4 regions of the Arthrobacter sp. AOP36-F1-5 genome follow, and region 4 is predicted to be linked to each of the others. Evidence: riboswitches for the same ligand, from Rfam matches in the RefSeq annotation. Region 4 holds a riboswitch; each other region holds the start of a gene.
What was found. Region 4 has a riboswitch for S-adenosylmethionine ahead of AC3ZI9_RS03425 (hypothetical protein). Riboswitches for the same ligand answer to the same signal wherever they lie in the genome.
Positions count from the first base shown of each region.

Region 1 (4,341 bases), 570 kb from region 4:
GCGGTCACCGCCATGGCGCCGGCGGTTGAAGGGCGCCACGTCGCGGTGGTGTCCACCCAGCATTCGGGGGTGGTCATCCACGACGATTGGGACGGGTTCGGCCAACAACTCACCGGCACCGGGACCACCGGATTCACCCGGGTTCCCGTGGATACGCTCCTGGACCCCGAGGTGCTGGACGTCCACCCGGAATCGGCCATCTTCCAGTTGGTGCTGCTCGCCGTCCAGGCCGGTATCGCCCGGGCGGTCCTCGCCGACGCCCGCGCCCACACCCAACTGCGTGAACGAGCCTTCACCACCGGAACCGGCGTCCCCTCCCGGCATGAACCCCAGGTCCTGCAGGTCATCGGAGAGATCTCGGCGACCGCCTGTGCCGTGGACGCGATCCTGTTGGCCGCCATCGCCGAACTCGAATCGGTGATCGGCCAACCGGGGCTGAGCCCCGCGGAGCAGTACGCGGTCAGCGAGCTGGCCGCCAACCGGGCCCAGACGAGCATCCAACCACTCGTGCTCGAGGCGACCAGCAAGCTCTTCGACGGCCTCGGCGCCTCGGCGACCTCCACCGCCTGCAACCTGGACCGCCACTGGCGCAACGCGCGCACCATAGCCACCCACAACCCCGCCATGTACAAGTCCCGCATCGTCGGCGACTACGAGGTCAACGCCGCGACGCCGCGCAAACTCGGCGCCGTCGGCGACCTCAAGACCCCTGAAGGAGAAAAATGAGCACCACACCAGCACGCCGCCGGATCCGCCTGAACGCCTTCGACATGAACTGCGTGGTCCACCAATCGCCGGGGCTGTGGCGTCATCCGCAGGACCAGGCGTGGCGCTATAAGGAACTGGGCTACTGGACCGAGCTGGCCAAGACGCTGGAGAAGGGGCTGTTCGACGGGATCTTCATCGCGGACGTCTTGGGCACCTACGACGTCTACGGATCCACCAACTCCACCCCGCTCTCCGCCGGCGCCCAGGTCCCGGTCAACGACCCGTTCCTGCTGGTCTCCGCGATGGCTTCCGTCACCGAGAACCTGGGCTTCGGGGTCACCGCCGGAACCGCCTACGAACACCCCTACCCGTTCGCCCGCCGACTGGCGACCCTGGACCACCTGACCAACGGCCGCCTCGGCTGGAACGTGGTGACCGGATACCTGCCCTCGGCAGCCAGGAACATGGGCCAGGAAGACCAGATGGAACACGACGAACGCTACGACCACGCCGATGAGTACCTCGAAGTGGTCTATAAGCTGCTCGAGGGTTCCTGGGAGGACGACGCCGTTCTCCGCGACCGGGAATCGGGGGTCTACACCGACCCGTCGAAGGTCCACGAGATCGGCCACGAGGGCAAGTACTTCAAGGTCCCGGGCATTGCCATCACCGAACCCTCGGTGCAGCGCACCCCGGTCATCTACCAGGCCGGTGCCTCCCCGCGCGGCCTGGAATTCGCGGGGGCGAACGCCGAATCCGTCTTCGTGAATAGTCCGACCAAAGAAATCCTCACCGACACCGTGCGGAGGATCCGGGACAATGTCGAGGCCGCCGGCCGCGACCGCTACGACGTGAAGATCTACACGATGCAGACGATCATCACCGCTGCCACAGACGAGGAGGCGCAGAACAAATACGCCGACTATGCCTCCTACGCCGACATCAACGGGTCGCTGGCCCTGCTCTCGGGCTGGACCGGAATCGACATGTCACAGTACGACCTTGACGACGTGATCGGTGAGGACGTGAAGTCCAATGCCATCCAGTCCTCGGTGGAGACGTTCAAGAAGGCCTCCGGGGATGACGGCAAACCGTGGACCATCCGCCAGTTGGCCGAATGGATCGGCGTCGGCGGTTTCGGCCCGGTCACCGTCGGTGACGGGGCCCAGGTCGCCGCGAAGCTCGTTGAGTGGGTCCAGGACACCGACGTGGACGGCTTCAATATTGCCTACGCCATCACCCCGGGCACCTTCGAGGATGTCGTCGAATTCGTCATCCCCGAACTGCAGGCCCTGGGTGCCTACCCCACCGAATACGCGCCGGGGACCCTGCGCCAGAAGCTCTTCGGCGCCGGGGACCGGGTCAAGGACAGCCACCGGGCCGCCGACTACCGGCTCGCGGTAGCACAACTGGCCACCAGCTAGCAGCACCTACGAGAACCACCATCCAGAGCGGACGAGAGACCTGGCTCGTTGACTCCGCAGCAACCACCCGTTTCGGGCAGGTGCTTCCGCCGGGACCGATGGAAAGGAACCACCATGACCACCACCACGCCCACCCCGCCAACCCGCAGGATGCGTTCACGCGTCGCCGTCGCCAGCTTCATCGGCACCACGATCGAGGGCTACGACTTCGTGCTCTACGGGCTCGCCGCGGCGACTGTCTTCGGCCCGCTGTTCTTCGCACCGGCCGACCCGTTGGTCGGGACCATGGCGGCCTTCGCCACCTATGCCGTCGGGTTCATCGCCCGCCCCATTGGTGGGCTTCTTGGAGGGCACTACGGGGATCGGATCGGACGCAAGACCGTGCTGGTTGCCTCCCTGCTGCTGACCGGTATCGCCACCACGGCGATCGGTTTGCTGCCCACCCACGACACTGCCGGATGGATTGCCCCGGCGCTACTGCTGATCCTGCGCGTGGCCCAGGGCATCGGCTACGGTGCCGAATGGGCGGGAGCCGCCCTGATGACCGTCGAACACGCCGCCCCCGGACGCCGCGGACTGACCAGCAGCGCCACCCAAATCGGCCCGAGCGCGGGCATGCTGTTGGCCACGGCGGTGCTGTTGGGACTGGAATCAGCCCTGCCGGATGCCGCCTATCTGGCCTGGGGATGGCGGCTGCCGTTCCTGGCGAGCATCCTGCTGGTCGTCGTCGGTCTGGTGGTGCGGCTGAGGATCGAGGACAGCGCCTCCTTCAAACAGGTGGTTCAAACGCAGCAGGTCTCCCGCCGCCCGGTGCTGGAATCGCTGCGCACCCATCCCCGCCAAGTCGCCCTGACCACCGGGCTGCGCATCGCCCAGAACGCGTTCTACTACGTCTACACGGTCTTCATCCTGACCTACCTGGCCCAGGGCGGAATCAGCCGCGAAACCGGGTTGCAGGCCATTCTCATCGCCTCCGCCCTCGGACTGGTCACCGTCCCGTTCTGGGGCTGGGTATCGGACAGGATCGGGCGCCGGCGCACCTACCTCTTCGGCGGGATATTCAGCATCCTGGTTGCCCTGATCGCCTTCCCGCTGCTCGATACCGGCAGCTTCGTGCTGATCGTGCTGACCGTCGTGCTGGGCATGAACATCGGCCACGACGCGATGTATGGGCCGCAGGCGGCGTTCTTCTCCGAGCTCTTCGACACCCGGGTCCGCTTTTCCGGGGTGTCCATCGGCTATCAGATCGGTTCAGTCCTGGGCGGTGGCCTGGCCCCGCTGGTGGCCACCGCGCTGCTGGCCGCCGGCGGCGGCAGCCCGATCTGGGTCATCGCCTACTTCGTTGCGGTCGGCGCGCTCACCGTCGTCACCACCCTGCTTTCCCCCGAAACCAGTGCGCGGGATCTGGACGCACGCCAAGACGCCTGCCCCGTCTCCGAGCCCGAACATACCCTCGTCAGTTAGGAACGACCATGAGTGAAACCACCACCACCCCACCGGCCTTCGACACCCCCGTACCGGAGGGCTCCGAAGCCCGCTATCTTGCCCTGGCCGCACGCTTCCGCCCCGTCTTCGACGCCATCGCCGTCGACGCCGTCGCCCGCGAACAGGACCATGTGCTTCCCTTCGAACAAGTCGGGTGCCTCCAGGAGGCCGGTTTCACCACCTTGCGGGTGCCGGCCGAATACGGCGGGGACCCGGTGAACCATGAACACCTGTTCCGGCTGCTGGTGGAATTGGCTGCCGCCGATTCCAACGTGGCCCATCTGCTGCGATCACATTTTTCCTTCGTCGAAACCATTGCCTTGCAGCCGCGGGACTTCCGCGACACCTGGTTCCCGCGGGTGCTGGCCGGGCAGATCTTCGGCAACGCGGCCACCGAACGCGGCGGCAACGCCCTGGGCACCACGGCGACGAAACTGACACGGCACGACGGCGGCTGGGTCCTCAATGGTGCGAAGTACTACACCACCGGCAGCATCTTCGCCGATTGGGTGGTGGTGCTGGCCAGTACCGAGGGCGTCGAAGGCCGGCAGTACGCCGTCGTCCCCACCGATGCCGACGGGGTGGCCATCCACGATGACTGGGACGGCTTCGGCCAACCGTTGACCGGCACCGGAACCGCGATCTTCGACAACGTGGCCGTCGAGTCCTCCAACATCATTTCCCGCAAGGTCACCAGCACGCTGGAACCGGCGTTCTTCCAACT
Region 1 is NZ_CM176892.1:179,783-184,123, forward strand. It holds gene AC3ZI9_RS00885 (acyl-CoA dehydrogenase family protein) at 1-726, shown strand, start outside; gene AC3ZI9_RS00890 (LLM class flavin-dependent oxidoreductase) at 723-2,132, shown strand; SAM riboswitch class I at 2,148-2,237, shown strand; gene AC3ZI9_RS00895 (MFS transporter) at 2,247-3,596, shown strand; gene AC3ZI9_RS00900 (acyl-CoA dehydrogenase family protein) at 3,605-4,341, shown strand, end outside.
Region 1: it holds a riboswitch for S-adenosylmethionine, as region 4 does, so the genes downstream of both, AC3ZI9_RS00895 (MFS transporter) here and AC3ZI9_RS03425 (hypothetical protein) in region 4, are expected to answer to the same signal.

Region 2 (4,341 bases), 1.0 Mb from region 4:
GCCGCCTTCAGCCCATGCGCGAATTCGCCAGGATGATGCCGATGGGGGCCGATACCAGGATGATCACGATCATCGCCCGGTATCCATAAAGCCACCACCGCTGTTCCGAGGCAGCACCGCGGGCCGCCCAGATGAACAGGCCCATGGCGACGACGATCAGCCCCGCACCAATCCACGTCAGCAACGTCAGGGAGAACATCGAGCCACCCAGTACGGCGATATTGGCGAGGTTGTACGTCAAGACTTCGGCCGAAACGAAGCCCTCCGACGGGGTTTTTACGGCCAACCGGGCCTGGCCCAGGCCCAGCACCACTTGCGCGACACCGACCACCAGCACCAGATAGGCGACCGCCCAGGCGGCCAAATAGGACGGGGAGGCGGCACTGATGGCGGAGAAGAGACCACCGAGCAGCATGCCGAGGCCACCGATGACGAGGAAGGGAGTCGCTGTTCTGTTCACGCCTACAGACTACGGATTCACCGTCTCCCGTGGAACAACCCTCAGGCCCGGTTCTTCAGGGTGTCTTGACGCCGAAACTCCCGCACCCATACGGAGAGCGTGAATCCGGAGCCTGCGACGATGAGCGCGCCGATCACGGGCAGCCACCAGGATTCCCCGAAGAGCCCGAAGACCAACAGCAGTAGACCCACGAGGATCATGGCGCAGTAGGCGGCAATCAGGAGGCGTTGCTGGGTGGAGAAGCGCATACGCGCACCGTACCGCGTATTCGCCGACCTTTCGAGAGGCGGGCAACACCTGAGAGACTCTGCCCATGAGCGTTTCCTTCCAGTGCACGACGTGGACCACCATCCCTCAGGAACACTTATTCGATCTGGCCCGGAACATCGACACCCATCAACAATCGCTGGCGAAGTCCCGGGAGGAGGCCATCGCCGGTGTCACTTCCGGCCTCATCTCACTCGGTGAGAACGTGACATGGCGGGCTTGGCACTTTGGCGTCCCCCTGAAGATGACCAGCCGCATCATGCAGATGGAAGCACCGCACTCCTTCATCGACGAACAGGTCAAGGGCCCGTTCCGCTGGTTTCGTCATATCCATGAGTTCAGCCAGGAGTCGGGGGGAACAACCATGGTTGACCGCGTCGATTTCGCCGCACCGTTCGGCCCTCTCGGTCGTTTGGCAGAGAAGCTCTTCCTGGCCCGTTATCTGCAGAAGCTCATCGAGGAGCGGAACCGCCATCTCAGCGCCGGGCCCGTGGACTAATTAGCGGCCCTGATTGCGCGGATGCTTCCGTGCAACGCGTTCATTTCCGCGCTTATGGTTGCCGGTGATTCGCGCCATGAGTGCCTGCGGTTCTTGTGTTTCGATGTCGGCCAGGAAGCACGTGGCCATCATCCCGCGCAGTGTTGACGCCCGCCGGCCCTGATGGAAGATCACGACGGAACCGCCACGGGCACACGGTTTGTCAGCCCCCTGCCGCACCAGCCGCGTCTCGCACCGCTTCCGGCCACGGCCGCCAGTGCCCATCGGAAGGGAGCATGGCTTCTGCCACCTCCATCCTTCCCTCGGGCACATCCTCGGCATGGATGCACCCGGCTTCTTCCCACCGGCCCGGCTCGGCCAGCCGATAATCGACAGATTGGTCGTCGTTGGGATTAATTCGTTCAAAATAGCCGCCTGAGACGACGGCTCGCACCACGGATTCAAGGTTTTCCAACAGCTCCTGGACATCGTCATCGCAGGCATCGCAACCGCATACCGGATAGTGGGCGTCGTAGAGGGCGCCAGCGTGCAGGAAGATCCCCGGGAACCCGGTGAAGACGAAGGTCAGCGGGGCCGCGAGCAGGTTGGACGGGACGACCCGGACCGCGTGGACGACGTCCTCCGAGGGGAACAGCAGATCGGAAGCAACCTCCGGGTCCCGTTCGGCGACGACGTCAAAGGCGTCCAACAGCCAGTCGAGCTGGGCATCAGCGACCTCATGCAAGGGAGCGAACCGGTGTCGATGGCCCACCGTGGAGTAGGCGCGCGAAGGCGGAGACATCCCTTCCCACCGATGGCCGTAGGCGATCGGGGCGCCCTGTCCATCGCGATGGATCTCCGGGGTGAACTCCGGGCGCCGGTATCCGCTCATGGCCCCACGATAACCGCTGGGATACCCCCTGGCGAGGGGAATCCTGCTGCGGGGATGGCGGGCTCTCCACCCGCGGATGACCCGGCGTATGTCTCCGGATGACGCGACGCGTTTGCCCGATCGGCGTTCCCGCCAGCAGAATCGAACCCAAGAATCAAGAGATCCAACCTGAGGCCCTGGCCGGTTGGACGGCAACCCCCTTCGCCATAGTGGGGTGCCCCAGGTGACGATTCGACGCCGTCCCGACCGGGAGGCGTAAGTATGGCGCAGCGCCACGCTCGCCATGACAGCGAAGGAACGCCATGACCCAGACCCTTGCAGAAACCAGCATTTCCAACCGCGCCGAACGCCTCGATTCCGCGGGATCCGCCTGGGCGGAACGGATCGGTCAGAACACTGCCAGCGCATCGCTGCAGTTCCGCGCGACGGCCGACCCGGTGGGCTCGGTCGGTTCGACCATCCGCGCCGGACGCCACGAATTCACCGTCGACGAACCGGCGGCATTGGCCGGGGACGACGTCGCCGCCAGCCCCGTCGAATACGCCCTCGGGGCGTTGATCTCCTGCCAGGTGGTGGTCTACCGCCTCTATGCTCACCAGCTGGGCATCACGATCGACTCGCTGGACATCTCGGCGGACGCCGACCTGGATGTGCGCGGCCTGTTCGGCATCGAGGACAAGGTCCGCCCGGGATTCGGTGATGTGCGGCTGACCGTGGACGTCTCGGGTCCGGCCACCGAGGAACGCTATGCCGAACTCCAGGCGGCCGTCGACGCCCACTGCCCGGTATTGGACGTCTTCACGAACCCGACCCCGGTGACCACGACCCTGCGGGTCAACTCCTAGAAGGCGGCCAGCAGCCGACTCCCAACAGGACCTCCGAACCGGCTGTACCTGCCGAATTGCACGGTGTTGTCCCTGGGGCTGCGGCTCCTGGTGTCCAGTCACGATCCATGAAGCAGCGATCTCTTGATGTTCATGAAGTGAGCTTCTGTCTAGTTCGACGGTCCAGTGACAACTGTCCGGCTCCCGGCACCGTGATGGCCAAGTTGAAACCGCTGAGCTGTCGTGGATCGGGGTCTTCCCCGAGGACCAGTGCGCCCAGGCCTGCCACTGCCGGCGGCGGGAGCCGTCAGCAGGGCAGTGGCGGTGGCCGGCAGCCTCCAGAGGTCCCCCTGAACCACAAGGTGTAGGCGGGCAATCCTCCGATGCCACCGAGCTAGAGGTAGCCGGTTGCCCCGGCGGCCTCGAGCTAGTCGGGGTGGCTCCGGGGGCCTACCCCACACCAAGGGCAGACACGACGCGACATGGGGAGTCCTCCCCATCGCATGTCAAGGCTCCATCTGGAAGACTACTCCCGATCACCCGAAATACTTTCGATGGAGGAAATTTTGAGCAGCAGCACCCCCAACCCCTATGGCAACCCCGGAGGGGTCACCATGCCCACCCATGGTGAGGCTCCCTTGGACCAGCCGCTCTACGGGGCCAGCTTCGGCCAGGCCATCAAGCGCTTCTTCAAGAAGTATGCGACCTTCTCGGGTCGGGCCAGCCGCAGCGAGTTCTGGTTCTTCGCGCTTTTCAACGCCATCGTCTACACCGTGTTCTACGGCTTGGCGATCGGATTCGGACTGGCCGGCTCCGACCCCGTCACCGGTGAAATGGGTGCCGGCGGGGCCATCCCCTCCTTGGTGATCGGGCTCTATGGGTTGGCCATCATCATCCCGTCCATCGCCCTGAGCGTCCGCCGCCTGCACGACGGCAACTTCAGCGGATTCCTGTACCTGCTGATCCTGGTGCCGATTCTCGGTGGGCTCGTGGTCCTCGTCCTCATGATCATGCCCTCCGTCCCCGAAGGTGCTCGTTTCGACGCCGATGGCGGCGCGGCAGCCTACGGGAACGCCTTTGGCACCTCTGCCGGGTACCCGGGAGCACCGGCTGCCGGCGGCGGTTTCGCGGGCCAGAACCCCCCACAGGGCTACCAGCAGCCCACCGACCCGACCCAGGGCTAGCCAAGCCCCGGCGATGTCCCGGCGGTCCGCCGCCGGGGCATCGGCCCCGCACGCCAGCGCACACCGCCTGGCCTCGACTCCCCCGGAGAACCCCTTGAGCGCTGGTTACCCCAACCCCTACGGCGGCCCCGCGGGATCCGTCGCCCCGTAAAGCAACCCCTCGGGGCGCACCGTCACCTTCGGGGAGGTCCCGGTGGAGCAGCCGCTCTACGGCGCGGATTTCTATCAATCCGTGA
Region 2 is NZ_CM176892.1:3,262,691-3,267,031, forward strand. It holds gene AC3ZI9_RS14975 (hypothetical protein) at 8-460, opposite strand; gene AC3ZI9_RS14980 (hypothetical protein) at 502-708, opposite strand; gene AC3ZI9_RS14985 (SRPBCC family protein) at 774-1,226, shown strand; gene AC3ZI9_RS14990 (DUF6226 family protein) at 1,429-2,097, opposite strand; SAM riboswitch class IV at 2,250-2,365, shown strand; gene AC3ZI9_RS14995 (OsmC family protein) at 2,400-2,942, shown strand; gene AC3ZI9_RS15000 (DUF805 domain-containing protein) at 3,488-4,105, shown strand; partial or broken gene AC3ZI9_RS15005 (DUF805 domain-containing protein) at 4,338-4,341, shown strand, end outside.
Region 2: it holds a riboswitch for S-adenosylmethionine, as region 4 does, so the genes downstream of both, AC3ZI9_RS14995 (OsmC family protein) here and AC3ZI9_RS03425 (hypothetical protein) in region 4, are expected to answer to the same signal.

Region 3 (4,341 bases), 1.7 Mb from region 4:
ACGCCGCTGGTGTTGATCTCCCCGATCTTCTGCCCGATTCACGAAAGCACGTCGGGCCCCGGCACGATCGTCCCGGAGAGCCTGGGGACCAGCCAGGTCAAGTTCAGCGCGACGGGGACCCCAGGGGATGAATCGGCGGGACGGCTGACCTTGGAGGTCATCCGCCGCGAGATGCGCTCCCTGGTCGAAGACCGGGCGGACGATGCGAACCTGTACTTCCTGGACGGACTCGAGCTGTATGGGGCCCCGGACGAGGCCGAGCTGCCGCTGCCGGACAACCTGCATCCGGATTCCGCAACGCATCAGCTGATCGGCGATCGCTTCGCCGATCGGGTCTTCGCCGCCGACGGACCCTTCGCGGCGGTGCCGCGGCACTGATCCGGGACGGCACAGAGCGAAAACGACGGCGGCCCGCGGGCCGCCGTCGTTCGGTGTTCCACCTCCGTGAGCGGATCAGAGGGTGATGGTCCCCGAGGGGGTCTCGAAGGTCACCGTCATGATTCCCGGGGTGCCATTGGGGGCCTCCCACTGGACTTCGACATCGCCCAACGGCGACTCCGAGGGGGTGCCCAGCCATTCGCGGACCCGTTCGACCGAACCGGCGATCGCGATCCCGGAGATATGCCCCTGCGGATCCAATGCCCGGGAGGGGTGCAGGTCCTCGGTGCCGGTATCCCAGCGCAGCATGTAGGGCACCTGCGGGTCGGCGATCAGGCCCTTGATGCCGATCTGCTGCCACGTCAGTTCTTGGCCGTCGGGGAACTTGCGGTTGCCCGGGACCGATGACCGGCCCAGACGTTCCTCGAACGGGGCCAGGTCGTCAACGGCGACGCACCAACCCATCCATCCGCCACCCATCTCCGATCGGGCCCGGACGGCCTGGCCGAACGGCGCCTTGTCCGAGGACGGGTGGTCCAGGACCTCCACGACCTCCAGGTACTGGGTGTTCTTCAACGGGAAAATGACGTTCCTGGTCCCGAAGCGGGGATGAATGCCTCCCTTGACGGACTCGATCCCCAGAGTCTTGCCGACACGGGCGGCCGTCGCGGCCAACCCGTCTGGTCCACATGCGTACGAAACGTGATCCAACCTCATCATGGCTTCATGATCGCACTTTGTGAGGTGCGTCTCGACTTAGGGTGCCCTAAATCACCATGGTTCGTATTTTCCTCGACCCGTTTCCCGGGCCTCCATCGCGGCCGTCAGGAGGGGGACCGGACGGGGGAGGGGGAGGAATGTTGCGCCCTGCGGTCATATTGACGCCGCGTTGTTGCGGCGGCCGCCCCGATCCACAACACTGGAGGCAGGTCATGAGTGCCAGCGCGAAACCCCGGTTTGCTGGCCGGCAACCCTCCACTCGCGGTGGGGTGCCCCGGGTGAAGACCTGGTTCGCCTCCACAAGGAGAACGGACAAGCGCGGGTCACCTCCCGGCGTTCCCTTCCGGGACCGCCGTGGAACAGGGGCCCCTGAGTCGTAGAAGGGGACAGAAATGTCTGCATCATGGTCTTTTGAAACCCGCCAGGTCCACGCCGGACAGGCACCGGATCCCACCACCGGGGCCCGGGCGCCGCCGATCTACCAGACGACGTCGTATGTCTTCCCCAGCGCCGAGAGTGCCGCAGCACGCTTCGCGCTGAAGGAACTCGAGCCGATCTACACCCGCATCGGCAACCCGACGCAGGAAGCCGTCGAAACCCGGATCGCCGACCTCGAAGGCGGGGTCGGGGCCCTGCTGCTGGCCTCGGGCCAGGCGGCGACCACGCTTTCGATCCTCAACCTCGCGGGAGCCGGGGACCATATCGTGGCCAGCCCGAGCCTCTACGGGGGAACGCAGAACCTGTTCAAGCACACGTTGAAGCGCCTCGGCATCGAGGTCACCTTCGTGGAGGATCCCGACCACCTGGATTCCTGGCGGGCCGCGGTGAAACCGAACACCAAGGCATTCTTCGGTGAGGTCATCTCCAATCCGCGCCAGGACGTCCTGGATATCGAGGGCGTCAGCACGGTGGCCCACGAAGCCGGGGTCCCGCTCATCGTGGACAACACCCTGGGCACCCCGTACCTGGTCCGCCCCATCGAATTCGGTGCCGACATCGTGGTGCACTCGGCCACGAAGTACCTGGGCGGGCACGGAACCTCCGTCGCCGGGGCCATCGTTGATTCGGGCAACTTCGACTTCGCGGCCGACCCGGAACGCTTCCCGGAATTCAATACCCCCGACGAGTCCTACAACGGGCTGGTCTTCGCCCGCGATCTGGGGGTCGACGGCGCCCTGGGGGCGAACCTGGCGTTCATCCTCAAGGCGCGCGTCCAGTTGTTGCGCGATCTGGGTTCGGCGGTCTCCCCGTTCAACGCCTTCCTGATCGCCCAGGGCCTGGAAACCCTGAGCCTGCGCATGGAACGCCATGTGGCCAACGCGCAGAAGGTCGCCGAATGGCTCGAGGCCCACGCCCAGGTCGACTCCGTCGCCTTCGCCGGCCTGCCCTCCAGCCCCTGGTACGAACTCGGCCGCAAATACGCCCCGCGGGGCGTCGGCGCGGTCCTGGCCTTCGAGATCTCCGGCGGCGAACCGGCCGGCCGGGCCTTCGTCGACGGCCTCGAACTGCACTCCAACGTCGCCAACATCGGCGATGTGCGCTCGCTGGTGATCCACCCGGCCTCCACCACGCACTCCCAGCTCTCCGACGCCGAACGCGCCGCGGCCGGGGTGGGAGCCGGACTGGTGCGCCTGTCGGTGGGCATCGAGCACATCGACGACATCATCGCCGACCTCGAGGTCGGTTTCGCCGCCGCGGCCGCCGCCGGGGACGAAGCCGCAGAGGCCGCCCCGGAAGTCCAGGCCGTCCGGTGAGCCAGGGCGTCGGCGACGTGAGGGAACGACGTCAGGCCCCCGGGGCGCCGTTGATCCGTGACGGCATCCTCAAATGCGTGCCCATCGGCGGCTACCGCTTCGAGACCGGCGGCTGGCTGCCCGAGGTGATGATCGGCTACGAGACCTGGGGGACCCTGGACGCCCGGGCCTCCAATGCGGTGCTGTTGCTGCACGCCCTGACGGGGGATACCCATGTCTCCCGGGGGCACAGCCAGGAAGAAGGCTGGTGGGAAGGACTCGTGGGTCCGGGAAAGACGATCGATACCGACAGGTTCTTCGTCGTGGCCCCGAACATGGTCGGCGGCTGCTATGGCTCCAGCGGGCCCTCCAGCCTCGACCCCGACGGGCAGGCCTGGGGCTCCCGGTTCCCGTTCACCACGGTGCGGGATTCGGTGCGCACCGAGGCCCGGTTGGCCGACTACCTGGGCATTTCACGCTGGCACTCCGTCCTGGGCGGTTCCCTCGGTGGAGCGCGAGCGTTGGAATGGGCGGTGGAATACCCCGAACGCGTGGCCCGGTGCGCCGTCATTGCGGCCACCGCGGTCGCCTCCGCCGAACAGATCGCCTTCGGGCAGATCCAGACGCAGGCCATCCGGCTGGATCCGGACTTCTCCGGTGGCGACTTCTACGGAGCGGCGCCCTCGGCCGGCGCCCTCGACGCCGTCGGCACCGTGGCCCGGGGCAGTGGCACCGGCCCCCTCGCGGGGCTGGGGATCGCCCGCCGGCTGGCCCACATCACCTACCGTTCCGAGCCGGAACTGGAGATCCGTTTCGGGCACGAGGGCCAGGCCGAGGAGGACCCCTTCGGCAGCCCCGGCTTCGACCGGGGCCGGTACCAGGTCGAAAGCTATCTGGACCACCAGGCCGGCAAGCTGGTGACCCGCTTCGACGCGAACTCCTACATCGTGCTCACCGAGGCACTGGTGGGGCATGACGTCGGACGGGGACGGGGCGGGGTCGAGGCCGCCCTGGCCCGGACCGGCGGGGTGGAATTCCTCATCGCCGCCGTCGACAGCGACCGGCTCTACGGCCCGCAGCAGTCCGAGCGCCTGGCCGCTGCCCTGCCGGAGACACCGCAGGTCCAGTACATCCATTCACCGATCGGCCACGATGGCTTCCTGACCGACATCGAACAGTTGAACCAGGTCCTTCGTTCGGGGTTCTACGCCTGAGGGCCCCGCCCCGGGAACCTAGTTGTACTCGGCCGGGAGGTTGGTGACGGTCCCGGGCTCTTGACGTAGCGAAGACCTCCGGGTGCGGTGGGTGATGTCTAAGTCGCCAACCGTCCGGAGGTCTTCATGTCCCACCGTAATGCCCGGCTGAACTTGCGTGGCCGGCAATTGCTCGTAGAGCGGGTCTGTGTCCAGGGGTGGGCAGTCGCGCATGCTGCGCGAGCCCAGGGTGTGTCTCGTCAGTGCGCGCACCGATGGATCAATCGGTTCCGTAGTGAGGGTTCTGCGGGCCTTCT
Region 3 is NZ_CM176892.1:2,470,323-2,474,663, reverse strand. It holds gene AC3ZI9_RS11385 (GDSL-type esterase/lipase family protein) at 1-378, shown strand, start outside; gene AC3ZI9_RS11380 (VOC family protein) at 454-1,098, opposite strand; SAM riboswitch class IV at 1,307-1,423, shown strand; gene AC3ZI9_RS11375 (bifunctional o-acetylhomoserine/o-acetylserine sulfhydrylase) at 1,491-2,852, shown strand; gene metX (homoserine O-acetyltransferase MetX) at 2,870-4,045, shown strand; gene AC3ZI9_RS11365 (IS481 family transposase) at 4,172-4,341, shown strand, end outside.
Region 3: it holds a riboswitch for S-adenosylmethionine, as region 4 does, so the genes downstream of both, AC3ZI9_RS11375 (bifunctional o-acetylhomoserine/o-acetylserine sulfhydrylase) here and AC3ZI9_RS03425 (hypothetical protein) in region 4, are expected to answer to the same signal.

Region 4 (4,341 bases):
ATGAATTCTTCAGTTGGGGCGGCCTGGGCGCCGAGACGATCATCACCTACTTCGTGGTCTACACCCTGGGCCTGTTGATCGGCCAGGACATCTGGCAGCGGGTGTTCACCGCCCGCACCCCCAAGGTGGCCCGCTGGGGCGGAGCCACCGCCGGCATCTACTGCGTGATCTACGGCATCGCCGGGGCGATCATCGGCATGTCCGCCCGGGTCGCCCTGCCCGGCATCGACATCGAGGCCCTGGGCAAGGACGTCGTCTACGCGGAGGTCGCCATGACCCTGCTTCCGGTGGCCGTCGGCGGGATCGTCCTGGCCGCCGCCGTGGCGGCCATGATGTCCACCGCCTCCGGCGCACTCATCGCCGCGGCCACCGTGGCCCGCAACGACGTCACCCCCTTCGTCGCCAGCTGGTTCGGCAAGGAGATCGAGGTCAACACCGGGCGCAACCCCGAGCACGACGTCGCCGCCAACCGGTACTGGGTCCTGGGCCTCGGGGCCGTGGCGATCATCCTGGCGATCCTCGTCAACGACGTCGTCGCCGCCCTGACCATCGCCTACGACATCCTGGTCGGCGGGCTGCTGGTCGCGATCCTGGGCGGGCTGCTCTGGAAGCGCGGGAACGGCATCGGCGCCGCCCTGTCCATGGCGGCAGGGACCCTGGTCACCCTGACGACCATGATCACCCTGGAGGCACTGTCCACCGAGAAGTTCTCCGGGGTCTACGCCAATGAGCCCATCTACTACGGTCTGGGCGCCTCGTTGGTGGTCTATGTCCTGTTCAGCCTGCTCTCCCCGCCGACCCGCCCGGAAGTGGCCCGGCACTGGTCGGATCGGGTCGCCGGACGGGTCGACATGGAGGGCGTTTCCGCCGATCAGCAAGCCTGAACCCGCCCCGGCGTCGTCCTCGTTCCCCCCGGGTGACAGTGCTCCCGGGGGAGCAGATGTCGAACACGAATCTAGCCGCACCAACGCTGGGATGCAGCGGGAATGACGTGGAACACAGCTTGGGTTGCCCCGGCAATCACGTTAGGCTGGCAAAAAGCTTCATGAGACGCGGGCAACAGCTCCGACTACCCGCGCACCAACCCCAGGTTCGTGGGTGGTTCGGATGAAGAAGCGGCCCGCACGACAACGTGTTGGGTAAGAACGCACGAGAGGAAATCCGTGGCGCAAAGCGTCTCCGTCCTTCCAATTTTCGATTCGATGCTAGGCACCGTCTGCCTCAACGTGGACGGTCACTGGGAGCGCTTCATCGCGCCCCACCCCAAGGATCTCGACCATGCGCTGGCCAACACGGCCGGCCGACCGGTCTGGGAATCCGACTCCTGCGCACTGACCGTGCGTATTCCCCGGGCACACCGCCCCGACGGGGAAGCACAGGTGTTCTTCCTTGAACGCCTGCCCGTCCGCGACCGCGCCGAGGCTCCCTCGGGTATGCTGGTCGGCTGAAGGGGAGTAGTTCCACACCCCACCCGCGCTGGATCGTTGATCCGGCACGGGTGGACGAGGACCTGTCGACATACCGACCGCCCTCCCGGCGGTCCGGCATTCCACCCGGCACCACGCCGGGCGAACGAGACCTTCGGCCCGCCACTGGCGGTCCGAGGCTCGTGGCCACCCACCGACCTTTGACCGGCAGTCCCGCACCACCGCGGGGACATACGAACCGATTGAAGGACGCCCAATGACACCGGATGCCCCCTCCCCCGACGCCGATCCGCCAGCCGCGGAGGCCTCGCGTAGGGAGCCCACGCCCGCCGAGATCCGGCGCTGGCGCAAATACCTGGCCGACGAACGCGTCGAAGGTTCCATCTACCTCACCCTGGCCAAACGCCGTGAGGGCGAGGAACGCCAGATCCTGTTGGGTCTGGCCCGGGCGGAAGCCCGCCACCAGGAGCATTGGTCCAATCTTCTGGGCGAGCATGCCCGGAAGACCGCACGCCCCTCGCTCAGCCGCGTCATGCTGCGGTTCATGGCCCGCAACTTCGGCTCGGTCTTCGTCCTGGCCTTGGCCCAACGGGCCGAGGGCGCCTCCCCCTACGACAGCGACGCCGACGCCACCGCTCAGATGGCCGCCGATGAGCTGGTGCATGAGGAAGTCGTACGCGGGCTGGCGATCCGCGGCCGCAACCGGCTCTCCGGCAACTTCCGGGCCGCCGTCTTCGGGGCCAACGACGGGCTGGTCTCCAACCTGGCCCTAGTGATGGGCATCGGCGCCGCCGGGGTGTCCAGCGCGCTGGTCCTCTTTGCCGGGGTCGCCGGCCTGCTCGCCGGCGCCCTGTCCATGGCCGCCGGGGAATACGTCTCCGTCCGCTCGCAGCGCGAACTGCTCACCGCCTCCCAACCGACCCAGATCACGCTCATCGCCGCCCCGGACCTGGACCTGCAGGCCAACGAACTGGTCCTGGTCTACCGGGCCCGCGGCATGAGCCGGGAGGCCGCCGAGCACCGGGCCGCCGAACGGCTGGGGACCTTCAGCTGCGACTGCGACCCCTCATTGTCCCTGCAACCCGAGGTGCCCGAAACCGAAACCGGCGGCGACGAACACGAGGCCCTGGGCTCCGCCTTCGGCGCCGCCGCCTCCAGCTTCTGCTTCTTCTCCTCGGGGGCCTTGGTCCCGATCCTGCCCTACCTCTTCGGTATGGGCGGGCTGCCAGCCCTGCTGGTGGCCCTGCTCCTGGTCGGGGTCGCGTTGATGCTGACCGGGGGCATCGTCGGACTGCTCTCCGGCGCCTCCCCGGCCAAACGCGGGTTCCGGCAGCTGGCCATCGGCCTCGGTGCCGCCGGGGTCACCTACGTTCTCGGCCTGCTCTTCGGCGGGAACATCGGCTAGGACCCGCAGAACCCGGCCCCTTCCGTTCAGCTGGCGCGGCGCATCCGGCGGGCTGCGGCCACGGGGCGGCGGTCCCCCGCCGGGGGCGGGGTCGGCTCCTGCGTGTCCGGCTCGCCGGCCGGTTCGGTGCCCTGCCCGGGGGCCGGAGCATCCCGCCGTCCGGCCTTGGCTGCGGCGATCATCTCGCGTGCGGGCCGGCGTGGGGTCGTCGTCAACGGCCGGGGGGTCGCCCCGATCGGCGGCAACGGCTCCACGGGCACCTGCGGGGCGTTCTTCCGGGTCTTCGCCGCCTCGGCCTCCTCGGCCCGCGCGGCCTTCGTCCGGCGTTCGTGTTCCTGCCGGGCCGCCCTCTCCTCCTTGACCCGTTCGGCGGCGGCGGTCCGTTCCGCCTGGGCCCGCTCGAGCTCCGCCGCCTTCTGCGCCTTGGCCTGCTCCTCGCGGGCGGCCTCTGCCGCCTTCTCGGCCTCGACCCGCTCCTGTTCCGCGACCTTCTCGGCCTGGGCGCGTTCGGCCAGGGCGGCCTGCTCGGTCTTTTCCGTTTCCTTCAGTTCACGGGCGCGGCGGGCCTCGGCGGTGCGTTCGTTCCGGGCCGCCCGACGGGCGGTCTCGGCTTCCTCCGCCAGCACCAACCGTTCGGCCTTGGCCGCCTGGGCCGCAACGCCTTCCTCATCCTGCTGCGCCGCCTTCTGGGCGCGGGCCTGCTTCCGGGCGGCCTCCTTCGCCTCCTGGGCGGGGGTCAATGACTTGGCGCGGGGCTTCCGCGGGGAGGGACGCGGTGGTTCCGGCTCCGGGGGGCGCGGCGTATTGGGGTCGAAATAGTCGGCCAACCGATCCAGCGTGCGTTCGATGTTCACCGGGGTGCTGCGAGTGAACCCCATGACCTTCAGCGGCCATTGACGTTTCAGCCGCGAGGCATCCCAGGTCTCACGCACCAGCGTGCCCCGCGGGGCGGGGATCAATTCGTAGCGCCAGCGGTGGCCGTTGAAATGCCGCCAGGCGATCAGCCGGTTCTCCTCGAACTCCACCACCGTGTTCTGGATCCGATATCCCACGCCCAGGCGCATGTCCATCCCGAATTCGGAGCCCAGTGCCAGCCGCTGGGGTTCGTCCTGCCGGGCGCTCTTCACCGTGCCGGAGCCGTCGATGAGCGGATGCTTCGACGGGTCGACGAGTAGTTCGAAAATGGCCCCGGGAGGCGCCTGGACCAGGCGCTGCCGGGTCACGAGATAGGGATTCGAGTCCATAGCGCCAGCCTACCCAGCGCAGCTGCCGATCCTCTGGATCTCACCGGGCGCTGCGCCGACGGGTTCCGGGGCTCCTGCCCCGGGCCCGGGCCCCCCGGCGGGCCGGTCACCCGCCGGCGAGGATGTCCACGGCCGCCTCGGGGGTCTCCACCAGATGGATGGCCGCTGCCATGTCCCGGCCTTCGGCCAAGGATTCCAAGAGCGGCCAGGCCGGCAGTTCACGGGTCCAATGCCGCCGGCCCACCAGGATCATCGGGGTCTGGGT
Region 4 is NZ_CM176892.1:750,978-755,318, reverse strand. It holds gene AC3ZI9_RS03430 (sodium:solute symporter family protein) at 1-884, shown strand, start outside; SAM riboswitch class IV at 1,042-1,152, shown strand; gene AC3ZI9_RS03425 (hypothetical protein) at 1,203-1,448, shown strand; gene AC3ZI9_RS03420 (VIT1/CCC1 transporter family protein) at 1,684-2,832, shown strand; gene AC3ZI9_RS03415 (SRPBCC family protein) at 2,859-4,076, opposite strand; gene AC3ZI9_RS03410 (LOG family protein) at 4,183-4,341, opposite strand, start outside.